2 regions of the Agromyces rhizosphaerae genome follow, and region 2 is predicted to be linked to the other one. Evidence: riboswitches for the same ligand, from Rfam matches in the RefSeq annotation. Region 2 holds a riboswitch; the other holds the start of a gene.

Region 1 (11,318 bases), 560 kb from region 2:
GCTCCCCGGCGAGCGCGCACGCCACCATCGTCGCTTCGCGGAGCTGCTGGACGATCGTCGAGACGAGCGCGGCGCCGCCGTCGAGGCATCCGGTCACTGGCTCGAGGCGCGTGACTTCGACCGTTCGTTCGACGCGGCGCTGCGGGGCCTCGAGGACGCGGAATCGAGCTTCGCCCTGACCACCGCCGCCGCCATGGGCGACCGAGTCCTCGAGCTGTGGGACGTGGTCGCCGACCCCGATGGTCGAGCGGGAGACGACCGGATCGGCGTCGCACGAAGGGTTGCCGACCTGCACTCCCACGTCGGCGACGACGCACGGGCGCTCGAGTTGGTGGAGCAGTGCCTCGAGATCGTCGAGCCGGACGACCTCACCACGCGGTCCGCTCTGATCCGGGCCCAGGGAGCGCTGTGGTCCATGCTCGGGCGCCCGGGCGAGGAGCGGCTGCTCGAGCAGGCGCTCGCACTGGTCGATGCCGACGACACGCCGGCGGCACCGCTGGAGCGCGTGCGAGTGCTCACGGCACAGGCCGGTGCGTACCTGATACTCGGCGACCTCGAGCGGACGCTCGCCGCCGCCGACGCGGCGGTTGCGGAAGGTCCCGCCGCCGGCGCGGACGGCTCGGACGAGGCGGCACGAGCCGACAACCTCGCAGCGTCGGTGCTCCTCGCGTCGGGCCATGTCGAGGAATCGCTGGACCGCTTCGAGCGCTCGCTCGCGATGGACCCGGTGGCCTGGCGGAATCGGGTTCGGTACGCGGTGAACGTCTCCGACGCCATGATCCTGCTCGGGCGCCACGCGCGGGCCCGGGATCTCGCCCTCGGCGCCATCGGCGAGGCGCGTCGCCGCGGAGTGCTCGGAGCCGCGGCCGGGACCGCCCTCTCGGCCAACGCCGCCGAGGCGCTCGTCGCCCTCGGCGACTGGGAGACGGCCGACGGAGTGATCGCGACGGCCGACGTCCGGGACGAGTGGCGCGACGGACAGCGGTACTTCGAGCGCATGCGCTGGCGCATGCTGCACTGGCGGGGCGAGCTCGCCGAGGCCCGCGTCCTGCGGGAGAGGCTCGGGCGACGGCTCGCGGAGGTCGCCCGGTTCGAACGGCAGCTGCAGTTCGGCCTCGCCATCGACGAAGCCGAGGAGCTCCTTGCCGACGGCCACGCGGACCGCGCCCTCGCGGTGGTCGGTCCGCTCACCCATGACGGCATGACGGACCGCGCGGCCGACCGACTGCACCTGCTGGCCTGCGGCGCACGAGCCGTCGCCGCCCTGCGTTCCGCGGGCGCGGACGTCGGTCCCGTCGCCCGCCGCCTCTCCGCGGCCCTCTCGCCCTTGCACGATTGGGAGTCGGCACCCGCCTGGGAACCCCTCATCCGCGCGGAACTCGAACCGGACCCGGAGCGGGCAGCCGAGGGGTTCTCCGACGCCGCCTCCTCCATGCTCGACGACCACGGGCACAGACACCTGCACGCCTATTCACTCGTGCGCAGGGCCGAGAGCCTCTTGGCGAACGGTGACCGGATCGCGGCCGCAGCATCGCTGCGCGACGGCGACCACGCGGCGCGAGCGCTGGGGGCCGGCCTCATCGTGCGACTCGCCGACGACGTCGCCCGGCGCGGCGCGCTCATCCGCGAGGAGCCCCCACCCGACGACGCGCTCACCGCCCGCGAGCGGCAGGTGCTCGACCTCGTCGCCGAGGGGCTGTCGAACCGGCAGATCGGCGAGCGGCTGTTCATCAGCGGCAAGACCGTGAGCGTCCACGTCTCCGCCGTGCTGCGCAAGCTCGGGGTCTCCAGCCGCACCGAGGCCGCCGTGCTCGCCCGTACGGGTGCGGAGAGCCGCGCGTCCTGAGGCGTCGGAGCCGGCGATGCGGACCCGAGCGACCTCGGTGTCCGCACGCACGAGCGACGCTGCTGGCACCGACGCACGCGCCCGGCGGGCACCGAGCCGGTGTCCTCGCTGACCGACCACAGGACCGGTGCACGCTCCGATGCGGAGGTCGGTGGGTGGCGGCAGTCTGAAGTGGTGGCGGCGCGATCCCGACGCACCGCACACGAGGGGGAAATCGGATCATGTACTACGCGAACACCGTCATCGCCGAGTCGCTCTACGCCCACGAGGCGAAGCGCCAGGCGGTCGAGCTCGAGCACCGCCGCGTCGCCGCCGAACGCGGCCAGCTCCCGGAGCACGCCTGGCACCGCATCGACCGCGCACTCGTGCGTGCCTTCCGCCGGGCACGCCGCCGCCTGCGTATCCGGCACCTCGCCCGCGTGCACCACGACGCCGCGGTGATGCGCACCCGGCACCTCTGAACCGCACACCGGCACGCGGCCCGTGGCACCGACCGCGGGCCGCGTCGCTGTGGGAGGATGACGCCGTGGGCGCCGCACCGACTCGCAGCATGGCGGGTCGGCGCGCCGAGATGCAGGCTCTGCGCGATGCGTACGAGGCCGCGCGAGGCGGCGAGACGCGGGTCGTGCTGGTCGGCGGCGAGGCCGGCATCGGCAAGAGCCGCCTCGTCGAGGAGTTCACGTCCGGCCTCGAGGAGCCGTTCGTCGCGCGCGGCCAGTGCATCGAGCTGGCGGACGCCGGAGCGCCGCTGATCCCGATCCGCCAGGTGGTGCGCGCGCTCGTGCGCGAGTTCGGCGAGCAGGCGGCCCGCGACGCCGCCGGCCCCTCCTCCGACGCCCTCCGCACGCTCTTCCCCGGCGGCGGCGATGCCCACCCGTCCGGCGGTGCCGGCCTGCTCGAGGAGGGCTTTCTGCGACTCGTCGAGGGACTCGCCCAGCAGCGTCCGCTCGTGCTCGTCGTCGAGGACGTGCACTGGGCGGATGCCTCCACGATGGCCGTCGTCCAGTACGCCATCCGCCTGCTGCGCGACGCCCGCGCCATGCTCGTGCTCACCGCGCGCACGGCCGAACTGCCGCGCGGGCACCGCCTGCGCACCGACCTCGCCGAGCTCGACCGGCTCCGCGCCGTCTCGCGCATCGAGCTGCCGCGCCTCACCCGCGACGACGTCGCGCAGATGGCGGGCGCCGCCCACGCGGACCGGGTCGATGAGCTCTCCGAGCGGAGCGGGGGCATCCCGTTCTTCGTCGAGGAACTGCTGGGGGCCAACCCGCACGACCTGCCGCACTCGCTCACCGACCTGCTCGCCGCGCGCTACGAGCGGATGTCCGCCGACACGCGCGCGGCGCTGCGGCTGATGGCGGTCGGCGGGCTGCGCGTCGAGCACGACCTGCTCGAGATCGTGCACGACGGGGAGTCCGCGCGAATGGAGCGGGCCATCCGGGAGGCGGTCGACGGCGGCCTGGTCGTCGCAGACCGATCGGGCTACGCGTTCCGCCACGCGCTGGTTCGCGAGGTGGTCGACGGCGAGCTGATGCCCGGCGAGCGCTCGCGGCACCACGCGCGGTACGCGGAGGCGCTGCAGGACCGCCCCGGGCCGGGCGTCGACGTCGAGGTCTCGACCCACTTCCTCGCCGCCCGGCGGTTCGACGAGTCGTTCGCCGCGGCCAGGCGGGCGATCGAGGAGTCCGAGCGCACGTACGCGATGTCGACGGTCGCGGCCATGGCCGAGCGCATGATCGACATCTGGGACCAGGTGCCCGACGCCGAGGAGACCGCGGGCATGTCGCGCGTCGACCTGCTCCAGGCGGCGGCGCACGCGCATCGGGCTGCCGGCAGCGCCGTGCGCGCGATTCCCCTGACGGAACTCGCCATGGAGTCCGCGGGCGAGGACCCGCTCCTCATGGCTCGCCTGCTCGGCGACAACGGGCGCGACCTGTACCGCATCGGCGAGCCCGGCGCGCAGACGCTCATGGAGCGCGGGCTCGCGCTCATCGCCGACGACCCGTCGCATGAGGCGCTCGTGGTCCGCGCGGAGATCCTCGCGGACCTGAGCGCGGCGCACATGATGCAGGGCAGCGACGACACGCTCGACATCGCCGAGCGGGCACTCGAGGTCGGGGCATCGGTCGGCGAGGACGGTCGCCGCGCGGCCTCCATCGGCGCCAACATCGCCGGAGTCGCGCTCGTCGACCGGGGTCGCGTCGAACAGGCGATGGAGCGGTTCGCCCAGGCCCGCGAGTTCGCCGGCGACGACTGGGCCCCGCGCGTGCGCCTCGCGATCAACCTGTCGGACTCGCTGCTCCAGCTCGGCCGCTACCGCGAGGCGGTCGAGGTCGCGGAGACGGCGCTCGAGGAGGCGCGCGAACGTGGTGAGGAGCGCGGCACCGGCGTGATGCTCGCGTCGAACGCGGCCGAGCCGCTCTTCGCCATCGGCGAGTGGGACCGGGCGCGTCGTGTGCTCGAACGCACGTTGCGCTCCGACGCCCCCATGGCGTTCCGCCGGTTCCTCGAGCACATGCAGCTCTGGATGCTCGTCTGGTCGGGCGACCTCGATGCGGCGAACGACTGGAACCGGATGATCCGCGGCCGTCGCGACGAGGTCGGGCGCATCGAACGCCAGGTGGAGACCGGCGCCGCGTACGACGAGGCGGAGCTGCTGCTCGCGAACGGCGACCCCGCGGCCGCGTTCGCCCGCCTCGAGCCGATCATCTTCGACGGGCGCGACGACCGGCCCGCCGACCGGCTGCTGCTGCTCGCCCTCGCCGCGCGCATCATCGGTGCGATGCGCGATCGGGGCATCGCACCGCCGCGACCCGCCGACGACCTGCGGACCGCGCTCGAAACGCTGCAGGGCTGGGAGTCGGCGCCGGTCTGGACCGCGATCGCACTCGCCGAACTGACCGACGACCCGGCCGAGCGGGCCGGCGTCTGGCAGCCCGCGCTCGACCTCCTCGCCGAGGGGAAGGGGCACCGGCACCTGCTCGGCTACGGGCTGGTGCGCCAGGGCACCGCGCTTCTCGACGCCGGCGAGCGCGAGCGCGCCGCCGAGCGGATCGCGCAGGGGCGCGCCGAGGCCGAGGCGCTCGGCAGCGGGCTGGTCGTGCGGATGGCGGACGACGTCGCCGGCCGCGCCGGACTGCGAGTCGGCGCCCCGGAGGCGGGCGGCGCCGACGCCGAGCTCACGGCCCGCGAGCAGCAGGTGCTCGACCTCGTCGCCGCGGGCCTGTCGAACCGCGAGATCGGCGAACGCCTCTTCATCAGCGGCAAGACCGTGAGCGTGCACGTCTCCGCCGTGCTGCGGAAGCTCGGCGTGGGCTCGCGCACGGAGGCGGCAGCACTCGCCGGCGCCGCGCGGGCGAGCCGGCACTGAGGCGGCCCGCCCGAGGCATCCGCTCGGCCCCTACGCGAACGCCTCCACGGGCGGGCACGCGCAGACGAGGTTGCGGTCGCCGTAGGCCTGGTCGACGCGGCGCACCGGCGGCCAGTACTTCGTGCGCACGAGCGAGTGCACCGGGAAGACCGCCTGCTCGCGGGTGTACGGGTGCGTCCACTCGCCGACCGCGATCGACTCGGCCGTGTGCGGGGCGTTGCGCAGCGGGTTGTCGTCGGCGGGGAACTCGCCCCGGCCCACCGCGTCGGCCTCGGCCTTGATCGCGATCATCGCCTCGACGAAGCGTTCGAGCTCCGCCAGGTCCTCCGACTCGGTCGGCTCGACCATGAGCGTGCCCGCGACGGGGAACGACATGGTCGGCGCGTGGAACCCGTAGTCGATCAGGCGCTTCGCCACGTCGTCGACCGTGACGCCGGTCGCCTGGGTGAGCGGGCGCACGTCGAGGATGCACTCGTGCGCGACCAGCCCGTTGTCGCCCGTGTACAGCACCGGGAAGTGCTCGCGCAGGCGCTCCGCGACGTAGTTCGCGGCGAGCACCGCGGCGGCCGTCGCCTCGCGCAGCCCCTCGGAGCCCATCATGCGGATGTACGCCCACGAGATCGGCAGGATCGACGGGCTGCCGTAGGGCGCCGCCGAGACCGGGCCGCCGCCGTGGACGAGCTCGCGGTGGTCGGCGCGCTGGGCCATCGGGTGGCCGGGCAGGTAGGGCGCGAGGTGCGCCTTCGCCGCGACCGGGCCGACGCCGGGGCCGCCGCCGCCGTGCGGGATGCAGAACGTCTTGTGCAGGTTCAGGTGCGAGACGTCGCCGCCGAAGTCGCCGAACCGGGCGGTGCCGAGCAGTGCGTTCAGGTTCGCGCCGTCGACGTAGACCTGGCCGCCGGCGTCGTGCACGGCCTGCGTGATGTCCATCACGTCGTGCTCGTAGACGCCGTGCGTCGACGGGTAGGTGATCATGAGCGCCGCGATCTCGGCCGCGTTGGCGTCGATCTTCGCGCGCAGGTCGTCGAGGTCGACGTTGCCGCGGTCGTCGCAGGCCACGACCACCACGCGCATGCCGGCGAGCACGGCGGATGCCGCGTTGGTGCCGTGCGCGCTCTGCGGGATGAGGCACACCGTGCGCTCGGCCTCGCCGTTCGCGCGGTGGTAGCCGCGGATCGCGAGCAGGCCCGCGAGCTCGCCCTGGCTGCCCGCGTTCGGCTGCAGCGAGACGGTGTCGTACCCGGTCACCTCGGCGAGCCACGACTCGAGCTGCTCGATGAGCGCGAGCGAGCCGACCACGTCGGCCTCGGGGGCGAACGGATGCAGGTTGGCGAACTCCGGCCAGGTCACGGCCTGCATCTCGGTGGCCGCGTTGAGCTTCATGGTGCACGAGCCGAGCGGGATCATGCCGCGGTCGAGCGCGTAGTCGCGGTCGCCGAGCAGCTTCAGGTACCGCATCATCGCCGTCTCGGAGTGGTGCGTGTTGAACACCGGGTGCTCGAGGTAAGCGGTGGTGCGGCCGAGGGCGTCGGGGATCGCGGTGGCGCCGAGCGCGGCGTCGCCCCGCTCCTCGGGCCCGCCGAAGGCGCGCGTCACGAGGTGCAGCTCGTCGAACGTGGTGGTCTCGTCGACCGACACCTGCACGGTCGCCTCGTCGGCGGCCCAGAGGTGCACTCCGAGCTCGCGGGCGCGCTCGACGACGCGGTCGGCGGTGCCGGGCACGACCACGCGGATCGTGTCGAAGTAAGCGTCGTGCACGACCGTCTGGCCGAGGTCGGACAGCCACCCGGCGAGCAGGTGCGCCATGCCGGCGGTGCGGGCGGCGATCGCGCGCAGTCCGCGCGGGCCGTGGTACACCGCGTACATCGAGGCCATCACGGCGAGCAGCACCTGCGCGGTGCAGATGTTCGACGTGGCCTTCTCGCGGCGGATGTGCTGCTCGCGCGCCTGGAGGCTGAGGCGGTAGGCCGGATGCCCCGCGGCATCCTGCGACACCCCCACGAGCCGGCCGGGCAGCTGTCGTTCGAGGCCCTTCCGCACGGCCATGAAGCCGGCGTGCGGCCCGCCGAAGCCCATCGGCACGCCGAAGCGCTGCGAGGTGCCGACGGCGACGTCCGCGCCGAGCTCGCCGGGCGGGGTGACCAGCGTCGTGGCGAGGAGGTCCGCCGCGGCGACGGCGAGCCCGCCGCCCGCGTGCACGGCCTCGAACACGGCCGACGGGTCCCAGATGCGACCGGATGCCCCGGGGTACTGCACGAACACGCCGAAGCACTCCCCCAGCTCGGCCGCGTCGGTCTCGGCGAGCGGCAGCTCCGCGAGCTCGATGCCCACGGCCTCGGCGCGCGAGCGCAGCAGCGCGAGGGTCTGCGGCAGCGCGTCGGCGTCGACCACGAAGCGGCTCGTCTTCGCCTTCGATGCGCGTCGGGCCAGCAGCATCCCCTCGACCACCGCCGTGCCCTCGTCGAGCATCGACGCGTTCGCCGTGTCGAGCCCGGTGAGGTCGGCGACCATGGTCTGGAAGTTGAGCATCGCCTCGAGGCGACCCTGCGAGATCTCCGGCTGGTACGGCGTGTAGGCCGTGTACCACGACGGGTTCTCGAGCACGTTGCGCTGGATCACGGCCGGGGTGATGGTGCCGAAGTAGCCGAGGCCGATCATGGACGTGCGCTCGGTGTTCTCGTCGGCGAGCGCGCGCAGCTCGGCGAGCGCCTGGCGCTCCGTGGCCGCCTCGGGGATGGACGACGAGATGACCTCGCGCATCTGGATCGCGCTCGGCACGGCCGCGTCGACGAGCGCGTCGAGCGAGTCGTAGCCGAGCGTCGCCAGCATGAGGCGCTGGTCGTCGCGGGTGGTGCCGATGTGCCGGCGCCCGAAGGCGTCGAGGTCGTACGTGTCGCTCACTCGCCCGTGACCTCGCGGTACTGCTCGAGGCTCAGCAGGTCGGCGGGGACCTCCGCGACCGTGACCTTGATCAGCCAGCCGTCGCCGAACGGGTCGCTGTTGAGCAGCTCGGGCTCCTCGACCGCACGCTCGTTGACCTCGGTGACCGTGCCGTCGACCGGCGAGATCAGCTCGCCCACCGACTTCGTCGACTCGATCTCGCCGACGACCTCACCGGCGGCCACGGCGGTGCCCACCTCGGGCAGCTCGAGGAAGACGACGTCGCCGAGCTTGTCGGCCGCGTACGCGGTGATGCCCACCACCACGCCGCCGGCGTCGACACCCTCGGCGGGGTCCTCGTCGATCAGCACCCACTCGTGGTCGCTGGTGTACTTCAGGTCGTTCAGGTCGGTCATGGGGTTCCCCTCGGGTGGTGGTTCGCGGTGCTCGTGCGGTGCGGTTCGTGGTGGCTGGCGGGCGGCGGATGCCGGTGGGCGGCGGGATTACTTCTCGCGGCGGTAGAACGGCAGGTCGACGACGGACGCGGCGATGCGCGTGCCGCGCACGTCGACGTACAGGGTGGTGCCCGTCGCCGCGTGGCGCGGGGCGACGTAGGCCATGGCGATCGGGTGGCCCAGCGTGGGCGACAGCGCGCCGCTCGTGATCACGCCGGCCTCGGAGGCATCCGCCCCCTCGCCGTCGAAGAGCGCGTACCCGGCGCGGCCCGCGCGTCGGCCCTCGCTCGCGAGTCCGACCAGCACCGGGGCATCCGCCGCCGGCCCCTCCTCGCTCGCGGCGCGGCCGACGAAGTCGACCTCCTTGCCGAGCGCGACCACGCGGCCGAGGCCCGCCTGGGCCGGGAAGGTGTCGCGCGTGAGCTCGTGGCCGTACAGCGGCATGCCCGCCTCGAGGCGGAGCGTGTCGCGGCTCGCGAGGCCCGCCGGAACGAGTCCGTGCGCCTCGCCCGCCTCGGCGAGCGCCTCCCAGAGGGCGGGCGCCTGGTCGGGCGAGACGTAGAGCTCGAAGCCGTCCTCGCCGGTGTAGCCGGTGCGGGCGACCAGCACCGGCTGCTCGGCGAACTCGGCCGCGACGGCGCGGTAGTACTTCATGCCGCTCACGGCATCCACGAAGTCGTCGTGGTCGTTGCCGTCGCCCTGGATGCCGAATCCGGCGGTACTCGTGAGGATATCGAGCGCCTTGGGGCCCTGCACGGCGATCAGCGCCATGTCGTCGGACTCGTCGAACACCTCGCAGTCGAACGGGGCGGTGCGGGCGCGCAGCTCGTCGGCGACGTGGGCGACGTTGGCCGCGTTGGCGACGACGAGGTAGCGGTCGGCGCCGGTGCGGTAGACGACGAGGTCGTCGATCACGCCGCCGTGGCGAGCGAGCAGCAGGGTGTACTTCGCCTGGCCCTCGGCGCTGGCCGAGAGCTTCCCGGCGAGCGCGTAGTCGAGCGCGCGGTCGGCCTCGGGGCCGACGACCACGATCTCGCCCATGTGCGAGAGGTCGAACAGGCCGGCCGCCGTGCGGACCGCCTTGTGCTCGGCCAGGTCGGACGAGTAGCGCACCGGCATCTGCCAGCCCGCGAAGTCGGTGAAGGTCGCGCCGGCGGCGCGGTGGATCGCATCGAGGGGGCTCAGGCGTTCGGTCACGGAGTTCTCCTGTCGTCGCACGGCGCGCGCGGCAGTCGCCGCGGTCGAGAACTCCCCCTCTGTCATCTGCCTGAGAGTTTCACGACCCGTGGGGTCGCTTTCACCGTGGGCGGGATGCTCGTGGCATCCGCTTTTCAGAGCGGCCTGCTCGCTGCGGTCTGTGACCTGAGAGATTGGCGGGGAGGCTTGCTCCTTCGGTGCCGGCCCAGCCGGCTCTCCCGCAACGCGTCGATGGCCCGATATGCGATTGTGCGCACAGCCTACCAATCGAACCCGCGAATCCCCGCCTGCGCGCCGCTTGATCCCAGTCCGGCCCCAGACCCGTCAATCTCCTGCACTCTCGCGCCTCATGGCGCAGTTTCTTGACGGGTCTCGCGCACGACCCGTCCCCGTGGCCTCGAGACCCGTCAAGAGCCTGCGCTCCCAGCGCTGAGAACGCAGGTTCTTGACGGGTCTTGTATCGGCGACCCGGGCATTGGTCCTCCACAGGTGCGAACGGGCACTCACTCGGGGGGTGAGCGCATGCGGCACCGCCGAAGTCCGGCTCGTTGGAAGACCGTGTCCGCATGCGAAGTCCGAGCCGACTCCCCGCCGATCTCGTGTCCCGCGTGTCATTCACGACTGGGGATGCCGCGCAGCACGGCGTCGGGCATCGGCGGCTCGCCGCATCCGACATCGTGGCTCCGTTCCACGGGGTTCGGTCCGCCCAAGACGCACCACCGCTCGCGTCGGCCTATCAGGTGCGACTCGCCGAGGGCCAGTGCTTCAGCCACACCACGGCCGCACTGCTCTTGGGCTGTCCTCTCCCCCGCAGGCTGGAACGAGACCCGCGTGTCCACGTCTCGAGCGTCGGGAAGTGGCGCGGGCCCCGCACTCGCGGGGTCGTCGGGCACGAGCTGTCGAGCCGATGCACCAAGGTCATCGAGGTCGATGGTCTGCCAGTGACGGATGCTCCGACCACCTGGCGCCACCTCGCCGGGATGCTCTCCGTCGACGAGCTCATCGCGGTCGGCGACTACTTGGTGTCGCCCCGCGGGTCCTACGGCGATCTCCCTGCCCTCACCGAAGACGAGGCGCTCCAGCGTTCGATCGAGCGAACGCCGCGCCTTCGCGGAGCGGCTCGCGCCCGCGATGCACTCGTCGACGTGCGCGCGGGCGCCCGTTCACCGAAGGAGACCGAAGCTCGGCTCATGCTCTGCCGTGCAGGATTGCCGGAGCCGGTGCTGAACCACCCAGTCGTCGACGAGAAGGGCGAGCTCATCGCCGAGATCGACCTCGCGTACCCGGACGACCTTCTCGGAGTGGAGTACGAGGGCGACTCGCATCGCGAGCGCGAACGCTTCCGTCGTGACATCCGACGCATCGAACGGCTCCAGGACGCAGGCTGGCACATGATCCGCCTGACCTCGGACGACGTTGACGCGACGCTCACGACGACGGCCTCCCGCGACACGGTGGAGCGAATCGAACGCAGACTCCGCATGTCCCGCACCTGAATACCCAGAGACTCAGCCGATCTCGTTCCCGCCCCGCTGAGACCCGTCAAGAAACTGCGCTCTCCCCGCTGGGA
Region 2 (11,318 bases):
CTCGGTGCAGAGCACCTCGGTCAGGTCTGCTTCGATGTCGCTCGCGCGCATGGTGGGTCTGCTCCTCGTGTATCGCCCGCCGTTCGGTACGAGCCTACGAGGCCGTGGGCCCCGGCGCATGTCCCGCGGTCGGCCGCCGACGCCCGGGGCAGCGCCCCGCGGCGCACGTAGGATGCCCGTGATGCCCGAGATCCTCGCCGCCGTGCTGCTGTTCGCCAACGCCGTCTTCAACCTGGTCGTCTGGCCGCGGTTCTTCCCGCGCATCGCGAACGACCCGCGGGCGCGCGACGCCGAGGGGCGCCGCACGCCGTTCTACACGGTGCACGTCGTGCTCATCGCGATCGCGATGGTGCTGGGCGTCGCCTCCGCGGTGGCGGGCGTCGTCGTGCTCGTCGCCTGACGCGATCGAGGTCGTCAGCCCGCGGCCGTGAACTCGAGCCGCGCGCCCATGCGTGCGGCGCGGCAGCCGGGCAGGTCGATCGGCCCCTGTCCGTGCCAGTCGGTGACGAGGCGCGCCACCTCGAGGGTCTGCACCCGCGAGAGCGCGGTGCCGAACTCGCTCGCGACCACGTGCCGGATGATGCGCTGGCGCAGCGCCGCCGGATTCGCCGCGAGCGCCGCGACCGACACCGCGATGCCCGCCTCGGCCGGTTCGCAGATCTCCTCGATGAACTCGTCGATCTGCTCCGCGAACGCGGCCTCGTCCTCGCGCAGCTGCTCGGCGGTGCGCGCGAGCGCCTCGGCGACGCCCGGGCCGAGCGCGTGCTCGAGCACGGGCATCACCTGTTCGCGCACGCGCACGCGGGCGTACGCGGAGTCGAGGTTCTGCGGGTCGTCCCACGGGTCGAACCCCGCATCGTGGCAGGCCTGCCGGGTCGTGCGGCGGGGCACGCCGAGCAGCGGCCGGAGGTACCTGCCGCTGGTCGCGGGCATGCCCTGCAGGCTGCCTCCCCCCGAGCCGCGAGCCAGCCCGAGCAGCACCGTCTCGGCCTGGTCGTCGAGCGTGTGCCCGAGCAGCACGCGCACGGCGCCGGTCTCGCGCGCGACCGCATCGAGCGCGGCGTAGCGGGCGGTGCGGGCGGATGCCTCGGGCCCGTCGCCCGTCGCAGCCACCTCGACCGTGCGGACGACGACGGGGTCGAGCCCCAGGGCGCGCGCCTGGTTCGCGGCCGCCTCCGCGGCATCCGCCGACCCGTCCTGCAGGCCGTGGTCGACGATCACCGCGCCCGCGCGCAGGCCCGCACGCGGCGCCTCGAACGCGGCGCCCGCGGCGAGGGCGAGCGAGTCGGGGCCGCCCGAGAGGGCGACGAGCACGAGCGGCGCGTCGGCTGCGGGAGCGGCCGGGCCCCCGGCATCCGCCTCGCCGTCCGCTCCGCCGCCGAGGCCCTCGAGCACGCCCCGCACCGCCCGTCGCACGTCGGCGATCGCGGGCGTGAGCCGGGGGCGACCGGCCTGCTTCGGATCTGAGGGCATCAAGTAACCTTATTCCCGTCTTCCCGCGCGGCCGCGAGCCCCGGGGCATCCCCAGAACAAGGAGAACCATGGGCGAGTACGCCGCGATCATCGAGATCCCGAAGGGCAGCCGCAACAAGTACGAGGTCGACCACGAGACCGGCCGCGTCTTCCTCGACCGCGTGCTGTACACGAACTTCATGTACCCGACGGACTACGGGTTCTTCGAGAACTCCCTCGGCGACGACGGCGACCCGCTCGACGTGCTCGTGCTCACCCAGTACCCGCTGTTCCCGGGCGTCGGCGTGACCGTGCGCCCCGTGGGTGTCTTCCTCATGGAGGACGACGGCGGCGGCGACGCCAAGGTGATCGGCGTGCCGGCGGGCGACCCGCGCTGGGACTGGATCCAGGACGTCGCCGACGTGCCGGAGTACACGAAGAAGGAGATCCAGCACTTCTTCGAGCACTACAAGGACCTCGAGCCCGGCAAGTGGGTCAAGACCGAGGGCTGGGCGGATGCGGCGGAGGCCGAGCGTCTCATCGCCAAGGCGTACGAGGCGTTCCCCGGCCACTGAGCCACCTGCTTCGAACCGACGGCCCGGCGCGCGATGCGCCGGGCCGTCGTCGTCTCCGCGGCGCGGTCAGCGCGTGGCCGGCGCGAACCCCTTCGCGTCGACGCCGATCGCGGGGCTCACGAGGCGGCCCATGCCGGGCAGGTCGACGACCCGCATGGCGAGGTTGCGCAGCGCGATCTGCAGCGGGGTCGCGGGCACGAACCACTTCGCCGTCTTGCGCCCGGCCGCCTGCTTCTCGGCGACCGACGGCCGCACGCGCGCCTCGAACGCGCCCAGCGCGGCCTCGATGCCGGCAGGATCGCCCGCCAGCGACTCAGCATCGAGCGCCTCGCCGAGCGCGACGCCCCCCGAGAGCGCGAGCGACGCCCCCTGGCCGGCCACGAGCGACACCGCGTAGGCGCTGTCGCCGATGAGCACGACCCGGCCGTCGTGCCAGGCCGGCGCCTCCACCTGCGCCACCACGTCGTAGTAGACGTCGTCGACCGGGTCGGCGGCGAGCATCGCGGGCACGAACCCGCCGAGGTCGCCGAAGCGCTCGCGCAGCGCGGCGAGGGGGTCGCCGGGCATCGCGGTCGACTGCTCCTCGAAGACGAAGAACGTCGCGAACAGGCCCGGCTCGACCTCGTAGACGCCGGCCATGCGCCCCGGCACGCTCATCATCACGAACCGGTCGGCGATCGCGTCGTGCACCTCGTCGCTGCGGAAGAACCACGCCGCGGTGTGCAGGCCGAGTGGCCGGAGGAACCGCTCCTCGGGGCCGAACACCTCGCGGCGCACGCCCGAGTGGATGCCGTCGGCGCCGACCAGCAGGTCGGCCTCGACGCGCTCGTCGCCGAGCTCGACCGTGACCCCGCCGTCGTGCTGCGTGACACCGGTCACGGTGGTGCCGAACCGCAGTTCGACGTCGGCGGGCAGGGCCTCGCGCAGCGACCGCTCGACGTCGCCGCGCAGCAGCGAGAACAGCCGCCCGTCGAGCGCGTCGCGCATGCGGTCGTAGCGCAGCCGTGCGTGGGCGCGACCGTGCTCGTCGACCCACTCCACGCGATCGACCTCGTGCGCGCGCTCGCGCAGGTCGTCGAGGATGCCGATGCGCTCGGCGGCGTCGTACCCGGGCCCGAAGAAGTCGATCATGTAGCCGCCGTCGCGCAGCGAGACGGCGTGCTCGACCAGGGTGACGCTCCAGCCGTGGCGCTGCAGCGAGATGGCGGTGGCGAGGCCGGCGATTCCGGCTCCGCAGATGACGGCGTGCATGGGTTCAGCTCCTCGGGTCGGGTGCGGCGGGCGGATGCTCCGGGGCGATGCGGTCGACGAGCGCACGCCAGGCGGCGAGCTGCTCGTCGTGCCGCTCGGGGAAGACGTGGCGGTGCATCGCGACGCCGTCGGCGGCGATGACGATCGCGGTCGCGAGCGCACGGCTGTCGGCGGCATCCGCTGCCCTCGTCGCGAGCGCCGACTCGAAGCCGGAGACGGTCGCCTCGAGCAGCTCCTCGAGTCGGGCGCGCAGGCGGGGGTCGGACCTCGCGCGGGTGAGGAAGGCGAAGGTGGCGCCGATCATGGCGTCCTGCTCCTCGGCGAAGCCGGCGACGTCACCGCCCATCGCGAGCAGCCACTCGCGCAGGCCGCCCCGCGGGTCGTGCACGCTGCCGATCGTCGCGACCGACCGCTCGAACGCGGCGAGCACGACGTCGTCGATCGTGGCGAAGTGGTGGAAGAGGTTGCCGCGGCTGATGCCGGCCACCTCGGTGAGCCGAGCCGCGGTCAGCGCATCGGCGCCCTCGGTGGCGAGGAGGTGCAGCGCGGCGTCCGCGATCTGCTCGCGTCGCTCGGCCGCATCCATTCGCTCGCGCATGCCCCCAGCCTACAGACTGATCGGTCGGTCTGTAAATGCGACGACGAGATCACGGGTCCGCAGCGGGCGCGACGGTCAGCCCAGCGGCACGCCGCGCGCGGCCATGAACGGCTGCGGGTTGATGCGGTAGCCGTTCTGGAAGACCTCGAAGTGCAGGTGGCATCCGGTCGACGCGCCCGTGCTGCCGCTGCTGGCGATGTTCTGGCCGACGCTCACCGTCTGGCCCACACCCACCCAGACCCCGCCGGCGCGGATGTGCGCGTAGCCGGTGGCGATGCCGTTGCCGTGGTCGATCTTGATGAAGTTGCCGTACGTGCCCGACCAGCCGGCGTAGACGACCACGCCGGAGTGCGCCGCGTAGATGGGCGCCGAGCAGCCGGTCGCGAGGTCGGTCGCGTAGTGGAAGCCGCCCGAGCAGCCGCCCGCGGTGCAGATGCTCGCCCGCGGACCGTAGACCCCGCTGATGTAGCCGTACGCGGGAACCGCCCAGCCCTGGCTGCTCGTCGTGCCGCCGGCCAGGCCTGCTCCCCCGCCCCCGCCTCCCGCGGCGGCGGCTGCGGCAGCGGCGGCCGCGGCACGAGCGGCGGCGGCACGCGCAGCCGCCTCGGCGGCCTTGCGGCGCCGCTCCTCCTCTTCCTTCCGCTTGCGCTCGCCCTCCTGGTAGGCGGCGATCGTGGTCTTCTCCTTGTCCTTGAGGTACGCGAGCTGCTGCTCCAGCTCGATCTTCTTGTCCTCGGACTCGGCCAGCGCCGCCTCGGCGGCTGCCTGCGCCTCCTGCGCGGCGACGAGCGCCTCCTCGGCGGCGATGCGCAGCGCCTCGCGCTCGTCGCGCGCGACCGCGGCCTGCTCCCCGAGCGCCTGGGCGGTGTTGGCCGCCTGCTGGGCCTCCTCGTAGACGCCGGCGGCGCGCTCGACCATCTTGCTCATGTTGCCGAGCTTGGCCAGCAGCTCGTCGGTCTCCTCGGCCGCGCCCGCCTCGAACATGAGGTTGATGCCGAGGTCGGTGCCGCCCGCGCGGTACAGCTGAGCGGCGAGCTGGCCGGCGTTCTCCTCGGCCTCTGCAGCCTGGGCCGCGCTCTCGTCGGCCTGCTGCTGGATCTCGTCGGCGCGGCGCACCGCGTCGTCGAACGCCTGCTGGGCGGCGAGCAGCTCGTCGGTGCGCCGCTCGGCTTCGGCCCGGGTCTCGGCGACGCGGGTCTCGAGTTGCGCGATGAGGTCGGTGATCTCCGAGACGGCGGCCGCACCCGCTGCGGTGTTGGCCTTGGCCTTCTTCACCTCGTCCCACGTGGGGTAGTCGGCGGCGGTGGCCGGGGCGGGCGTCGCGATCGAGATGGTCGCCACCATGAGCAGGGCGGCCAGCACCCCGACGACGCGACGGATCACGGGCGCGAGCCGGCGCACGCGGCCCGCGCGCTGCGGCGCGACCCCCGTCGCATCCCCCGCCGTGTCCTGCATGGCTTCCCCGATCCTGCCGCTGCGGCGGCGAGGTCACGTTCGTCACATCTGTCACATCTGCAACATCAGCCACAGTAACAACGGACCGCTCGATCCTTGGTATTGCCGGCCGACGTGGTGCTCGGCCCCCGGACGAGGGACGTGCCGAGCGCGACGCTACCGGGCTCATCGGCCGACTGAGGGAGCCGCCCCGGCACGTCGCGCGATCGGTTCCGGCCTCGTTTTGGAATCTGACGGAAGTGCACGTATGCTTGGCTGTCGGCGGTCGTGCCCAGCACGACACCCGGCCCCATCGTTTAGCGGCCTAGGACACCGCCCTTTCACGGCGGCAGCACGGGTTCGAATCCCGTTGGGGTCACGCTGAACGAAGGATACAATTTCATACGCAAGGCCCTGTGGCGCAGTTGGTTAGCGTGCCGCCCTGTCACGGCGGAGGTCGCGGGTTCAAGTCCCGTCAGGGTCGCTTCGGCGGATGGGCTCTCCTCGAGAGCCCATCTCCGTATGGGGAACATCTTCGGATGCCCCGCCTGATACGCATCTTCGGATGCACCAGGCTCTGTAGCTCAGTTGGTAGAGCGCACGACTGAAAATCGTGAGGTCACGGGATCGACGCCCGTCGGAGCCACCAGAAGAGAAGCCCGGGTTCGCCCGGGCTTCTTCGCGTCTGGCGGGCATGTCCGCCCCAGGGGCATCCGACCGCCCCTCAGCACTCGATGACGTTCACGGCGAGGCCGCCGAGCGAGGTCTCCTTGTACTTGCGCTTCATGTCGGCGCCGGTCTCGCGCATCGTGGTGACGGCCTGGTCGAGCGACACGTGATGCGTGCCGTCGCCGTGCATCGCGATGCGGGCGGCGTTGATGGCCTTGCTGCTCGCGATCGCGTTGCGTTCGATGCAGGGGATCTGCACGAGCCCGCCGATCGGATCGCAGGTGAGCCCCAAGTGGTGCTCGATGCCGATCTCGGCGGCGTTCTCGACCTGCTCCGGCGTGCCCCCGAGCAGCGCGCACAGCCCCGCCGCGGCCATCGAGCACGCCGAGCCGACCTCGCCCTGGCAGCCGACCTCCGCGCCCGAGATCGAGGCGTTGCGCTTGAACAGGATGCCGATCGCGGCCGCGGTCAGGAGGAACCGCACGACCGCGTCGTCGTCGAGGTCGCGCACGAACCGGTCGGCGTAGTGCAGCACGGCCGGCACGATGCCCGCGGCGCCGTTCGTGGGGGCGGTGACGACGCGACCGCCGGCGGCGTTCTCCTCGTTCACGGCGAGCGCGTAGAGGTTGACCCAGTCCATGGCGCGCATGGCGTCGACGTCGTCGGCCGCGGCGTCCAGCTTCCGGAACAGGCCGGGCGCGCGCCGCCGCACCCGCAGCGAGCCGGGCAGCAGCTCCTCGTCGCTCGTGCAGCCGTTGTCGACGCACTCGCGCATGACCCGCCAGACGCGCAGCAGCTCGGCGCGCGTCTCGGCCTCCGGGCGCCACGCGTGCTCGTTCGCGAGCATGACATCGGCGATGTCGATCCGCTCGCGGCGGCAGTGCTCGAGCAGCTCCGCCGCGGTCGCGAACGGGAACGCGAGCTCCACGCGCTGTTCGACGACGGCCGGATGCCCGTTGAGATCGTCGGCCACGAACCCGCCGCCGACCGAGTAGGAGGTGGTCGCGCGCACGCTCGCCCCCCGAGCGTCGAACGCCTCGAACGTCATGCCGTTCGGGTGGCCGGGCAGGCGCTTCCGCAGGTGGAGCACGACGTCCTCGGCGGGGCGGAACACGATCTCACGGATGCCGCCGAGACGGAGCGCGCCCTCCTCGGCGATCCGGGCCACGCGCGCGCCCACGGTCGCGGTGTCGACGGTCTCCGGGTGCTCGCCGAGCAGGCCGAGGATGACCGCGGCGTCCGACCCGTGCCCCCTGCCGGTCGCGCCGAGGGACCCGTAGAGCTCGACCCGCACTCGGGCCACCTCGTCGAGCCGGCCGTCGGCCGCGAGCCCGTCGACGAACAGGCGCGCCGCGCGCATCGGCCCCACCGTGTGCGACGACGACGGGCCGATGCCGATCGAGAACATGTCGAGTGCGCTCAGCACGGTGCGCACCCGGCGATGAGGGGTGCGGATGCCCGGGGCATCCGCTCGGGTGCCGAAGCGTCGGGACAGGTCATCGGAACTCCCAGGTCGTGGCCGGCCGCGCCGGCGTCGGGTGGTTCCTCCCCGCTCTGTCGATGACCTGAGAGATTCGCGCGACTCGCGCCGCCTTGCCCCGTCGGTGAGCAGGCCTCGGCCTGCTGCTTTCCAGAGTTCCCTGTCGTGGCGGTACGGGTGCCTGAGAGATTCCCGGGGAGGGGCTTGCTCCTACGGCGCCGCCCGGCGGACCGGGCGGGCTCTCCCGCCACGATGCGGGTATTCGGTTGTGGTCGTCACGCTAACACGCACGCGGCACATGCCGGGACGGTCGCCATCCCGGCCAACGTGCGGCCCGGGCCGGCCCAATCCCGGCTCGATGGGTTCCGTGCGGGCCACGCCACTGGCTAGCATGACCGCCACACTGCCGATCGGGGGGAACCGTGATGAGCATGCAGACCGATGATGAGGCGACACGCGCAGAGCAGCTCCTCCGTGACTCGCGGCACCCGTCCGAGGCGCCGGCGTTCGTCCTCGCCGTGACCGCAGTCGGCGTGGTGTTGGCGATCGGCCTCTTCGCCGTATTCAGCCCCGCCGTCCTTGGCGGCCTCCTCGCGATCGTCGGTGTGGCGCTCTTCATCTGGCTCAACTTCCAGATCGGTCGGGTGCGCATGCGCGCGCATGCTGTTGCGGTGACCTCGGCGTCGTTCCCCGCGCTGCAGGAGGTCATAGACGACGTCCGCTCGCGACTGGGCTACCGCCGTCGCGTCGATGTCTTCGTCGTGCGCGGGCAGGCGACCGCCGCCGCCACCTACACCTACTTCGGTGTCAACGCCATCCTCCTGGACGGCTCGGCGATCGCGGACCTCGACTCGGAGCGCCGCCGGAGCGAGGTGCGTTTCCTGCTCGCCACCGAGTTCGGGCACCTCCTCGCTCGATTCTCGTGGTGGGTTCCCGCACGCGTTGCGGTCACGAGGCTCGGACTCCAGCAGGTGCTCGCGCCGTTCGTCGCGCCGTGGCTGCGCGCGACGGTCTACACCGGTGACCGCCTTGCCTACCTCTGCACCCGCGACGTCGACGTCAGCATGAACGCGATCCACCGAGCGCTGGTCGGGAAGGACGCCGCCGCCGACCTTCGTCCGAGCGGACTCATCGAGCAGGCCGGGTCGGTCCGCCAGTCCTTCATTCTGCGAGTCGCCGAGATCCTCCCCTCGACTCCGCACACGACCAATCGCTACCTCGAGCTGCTCGCATTCATCGCCCAGGTGCAACCCGCCGACTTCGACCGACTGCGCGACGCCGTCTCTCCGAAGGCCGCGGCCGTGATGACGCAGCTCGTGCCGCCCCCGACCCAGCCGGTCGGCCTGCCGCCCGCGGCCGCCGAAGGCTGAGGCGGGGACCCGCCCGCGCGGGATCGCCTCAGAGCACGACGTCGTCGAACGACTCGAGGCGGATGCGGCGGGGCCGGAGCGCGGGCGCGGCCAGCACGTCGGCCGGTACGAGGTCGCCGAGGTCGACCCCCGCGACGGCGGCGACGTCGGCCACCGGCACCTGGAACGTGCGGAACGGGCCGAGCGGCGGCACGACGTCGAGGTCGCCCACCACGCCCATGCGCCGCGCGAGCTCGTCCGCGTTCAGCTGCGGCGTCTGGTCGAGCAGGAACGCGGCCGAGACGAGCGCGCCGCCCGAGACCCACGCCACGACCTTCCAGAACGACAGCGGCACGCGGATGCCCCGGTACTCCGGGTCGGTCGGGCGCAGCACCGGCGCGGTGAAGACGCTGATGCGGGCATCCGTCGTCTCGGCGAAGGCCAGCACGTGGTCCTCGAGGCCGAGCCAGAGCTCGCGCGACTGGTTGAAGCCGCTCGCCTGGGGCGCCGCGTTCGGGTAGGTGAAGGTGTCTGCGTTCGCCTGCGCGGCCACGTCGGGCGCGCCCCAGACCGGGTCGCGCCGGCGCACGAGGTGGCCGCGGTCGAGGTCGTTGCGCAGGTACACCTCGGGGCCCGCCTGCTGGTCGGCCGGCACGCGGTCGTCGAGCCGCCAGTCGTCGTCGCGCGGCAGGTCGAGCAGGGCCGCGCCGTCGACGTTCACGCCCGTGACCGCGGCGAACCGCCGCGACGTGTCGAGCAGCACGCCGAAGTGCGTCGAGTCGAGCAGGACGTGCTGCCCCGGCGGGGCATCCGTCACCCGCGGCAGCGGCACCGCGACCCCGAGGAACTCCTCGTCGTAGCCCGCGCCGATCTCCCCCATCGCCCGCGTCCCCGGCCTCAGACCCGCCGGGTGCGGAGCCGGTAGTCGTGCAGCGCGCGCACCGCGTGGTCGCCCGGCTGCACCTCGGCGAGCGCCTGGCCCGCGGCATCGGGCACCGGTTCGTCGGACGCGGCCGACAGGTGCACGGCCTCGCCGCCGTGCACCTCGTGGTGCAGCCGCTCCATGTCGGCGTCGAGCTGCGCGGCCGTGACCGCGGCCTGCTTCAGCCCGTCGAGCAGCTCGGCGGGCACCTGCGCGTCGTACTTGTAGTAGATCTTGTGCTCGAGGCTGGCCCAGAAGTCCATCGCGATGGTGCGGAACTGCACCTCGACGAGCACCGGCACGATGCCGTCGGACAGGAAGATCGGCACCTCGATGATCGCGTGCAGGCTCTGGTAGCCGTTCGCCTTCGGCTCCGCGATGTAGTCCTTCACGCGCACGACGCGCACGTCGGACTGGCTCGTCAGTACGTCGAAGACGCGGTACACGTCGGAGACGAAGCTGCACGTCACCCGCACGCCGGCGATGTCGGTGATCTGCTCGCGGATCGCGTCGAAGGTCGGCTCGACGCCCTTGCGCTGTATCTTCTCGACGATCGAGTCGGCCGACTTGAGGCGGCTCGAGATGTGCTCGATCGGGTTGCCACGGTCGGAGGCGGCGAAGTCCTCGCGCAGGATCGACAGCTTCGTCACGATCTCGTCGATGCCGAACTTGTAGCGCTGCAGGAACCGCACGAACTCGTCCTGCAGCGTGCGCAGGGCCTGCAGGCTCTGGTCGTCGACGCCGTCGAACGCAGCGGCAGCGCTGTCGAGGTCGGGGCCCGGGGTCGTTGGGGTCACGCGACGAACCTACGGGTGCTGTCTCTGCGTCCGCTGTGCACGCGCGGTGCGGCGGCATGGTACGGCGGCGGATGCCCCAGGGCCGGCGCCCGCCCCTCGTCGCTCCGGCCGCGTGTGCGGGCGCCCGGCGCGCGCGTGCGAGACTGAGCGCCATGCGTGCAGTCCTCGCCGTGCTCGCGGCGGCCGTGTGCTTCGGCACCACCGGCACGGCGCAGGCCCTCGGGCCGGAGGCCGATCCGTTCTCCCTCGGCGCGGCACGCATCCTCATCGGCGGCGGGGCGCTCGCGCTGATCGCCCTCGTGCTCGCGCGCCGCCGGCCGCGCGACGACGAGCCGCTCGTGCCCGAGATGCCCGTGCTCGACGATGCACCCACCGGGTCGGCGCCCGTGACCGACCCGCGCCGGGCGCGCCTCGTCTCTGCTGCCATCGTGGTCGCGGGCGCGCTCGGCGTGCTCGCCTACCAGCCCGCGTTCTTCGCGGGCACCGAGCGCAACGGCGTCGCCGTCGGCACGGTGGTCGCGCTGGGCTCGGCGCCCGTGCTCACCGGCCTGCTCGAGTGGGCGGTCCGCGGGCACCGCCCGTCGGGCCGCTGGGCGCTCTCGACGATCGTCGCGACCGCGGGCATCGCGACCCTCGGCCTCGCGAGCGGCGACGCCGAGCACGCGATCGACCCGCTCGGGCTCGCCGCCTCGCTCGGCGCCGGGCTCTCGTACGCCGTCTACGCGCTCGCCAGCAAGGGGCTGCTGGAGCGCGGGTGGTCGGGCTCGGGCGCGATGGGCGCGCAGTTCGGT

The links. Region 2 has a riboswitch for glycine ahead of QMG39_RS10450 (L-serine ammonia-lyase). Riboswitches for the same ligand answer to the same signal wherever they lie in the genome.
Region 1: linked by a shared signal. The riboswitch ahead of gcvT (glycine cleavage system aminomethyltransferase GcvT) and the one ahead of QMG39_RS10450 (L-serine ammonia-lyase) in region 2 are both predicted to bind glycine.

What each region holds. Positions count from the first base shown of each region.
Region 1 covers NZ_BSDP01000001.1:2,788,953-2,800,270, reverse strand. The annotation lists gene QMG39_RS13220 (helix-turn-helix transcriptional regulator) at 1-1,846, shown strand, start outside; gene QMG39_RS13215 (hypothetical protein) at 2,068-2,307, shown strand; gene QMG39_RS13210 (ATP-binding protein) at 2,397-5,216, shown strand; gene gcvP (aminomethyl-transferring glycine dehydrogenase) at 5,247-8,045, opposite strand; gene gcvH (glycine cleavage system protein GcvH) at 8,114-8,512, opposite strand; gene gcvT (glycine cleavage system aminomethyltransferase GcvT) at 8,600-9,748, opposite strand; glycine riboswitch at 9,801-9,891, opposite strand; glycine riboswitch at 9,893-9,979, opposite strand; gene QMG39_RS13190 (putative endonuclease domain-containing protein) at 10,690-11,244, shown strand.
Region 2 covers NZ_BSDP01000001.1:2,227,086-2,238,403, reverse strand. The annotation lists gene hpt (hypoxanthine phosphoribosyltransferase) at 1-51, opposite strand, end outside; gene QMG39_RS10495 (SCO4848 family membrane protein) at 182-400, shown strand; gene tilS (tRNA lysidine(34) synthetase TilS) at 415-1,473, opposite strand; gene QMG39_RS10485 (inorganic diphosphatase) at 1,542-2,027, shown strand; gene QMG39_RS10480 (FAD-dependent oxidoreductase) at 2,094-3,278, opposite strand; gene QMG39_RS10475 (TetR/AcrR family transcriptional regulator) at 3,283-3,876, opposite strand; gene QMG39_RS10470 (M23 family metallopeptidase) at 3,952-5,331, opposite strand; tRNA gene QMG39_RS10465 (tRNA-Glu) at 5,617-5,689, shown strand; tRNA gene QMG39_RS10460 (tRNA-Asp) at 5,721-5,794, shown strand; tRNA gene QMG39_RS10455 (tRNA-Phe) at 5,884-5,959, shown strand; gene QMG39_RS10450 (L-serine ammonia-lyase) at 6,035-7,387, opposite strand; glycine riboswitch at 7,532-7,615, opposite strand; glycine riboswitch at 7,619-7,716, opposite strand; gene QMG39_RS10445 (M48 family metalloprotease) at 7,891-8,829, shown strand; gene QMG39_RS10440 (DNA/RNA non-specific endonuclease) at 8,858-9,688, opposite strand; gene QMG39_RS10435 (GTP pyrophosphokinase) at 9,706-10,527, opposite strand; gene QMG39_RS10430 (DMT family transporter) at 10,680-11,318, shown strand, end outside.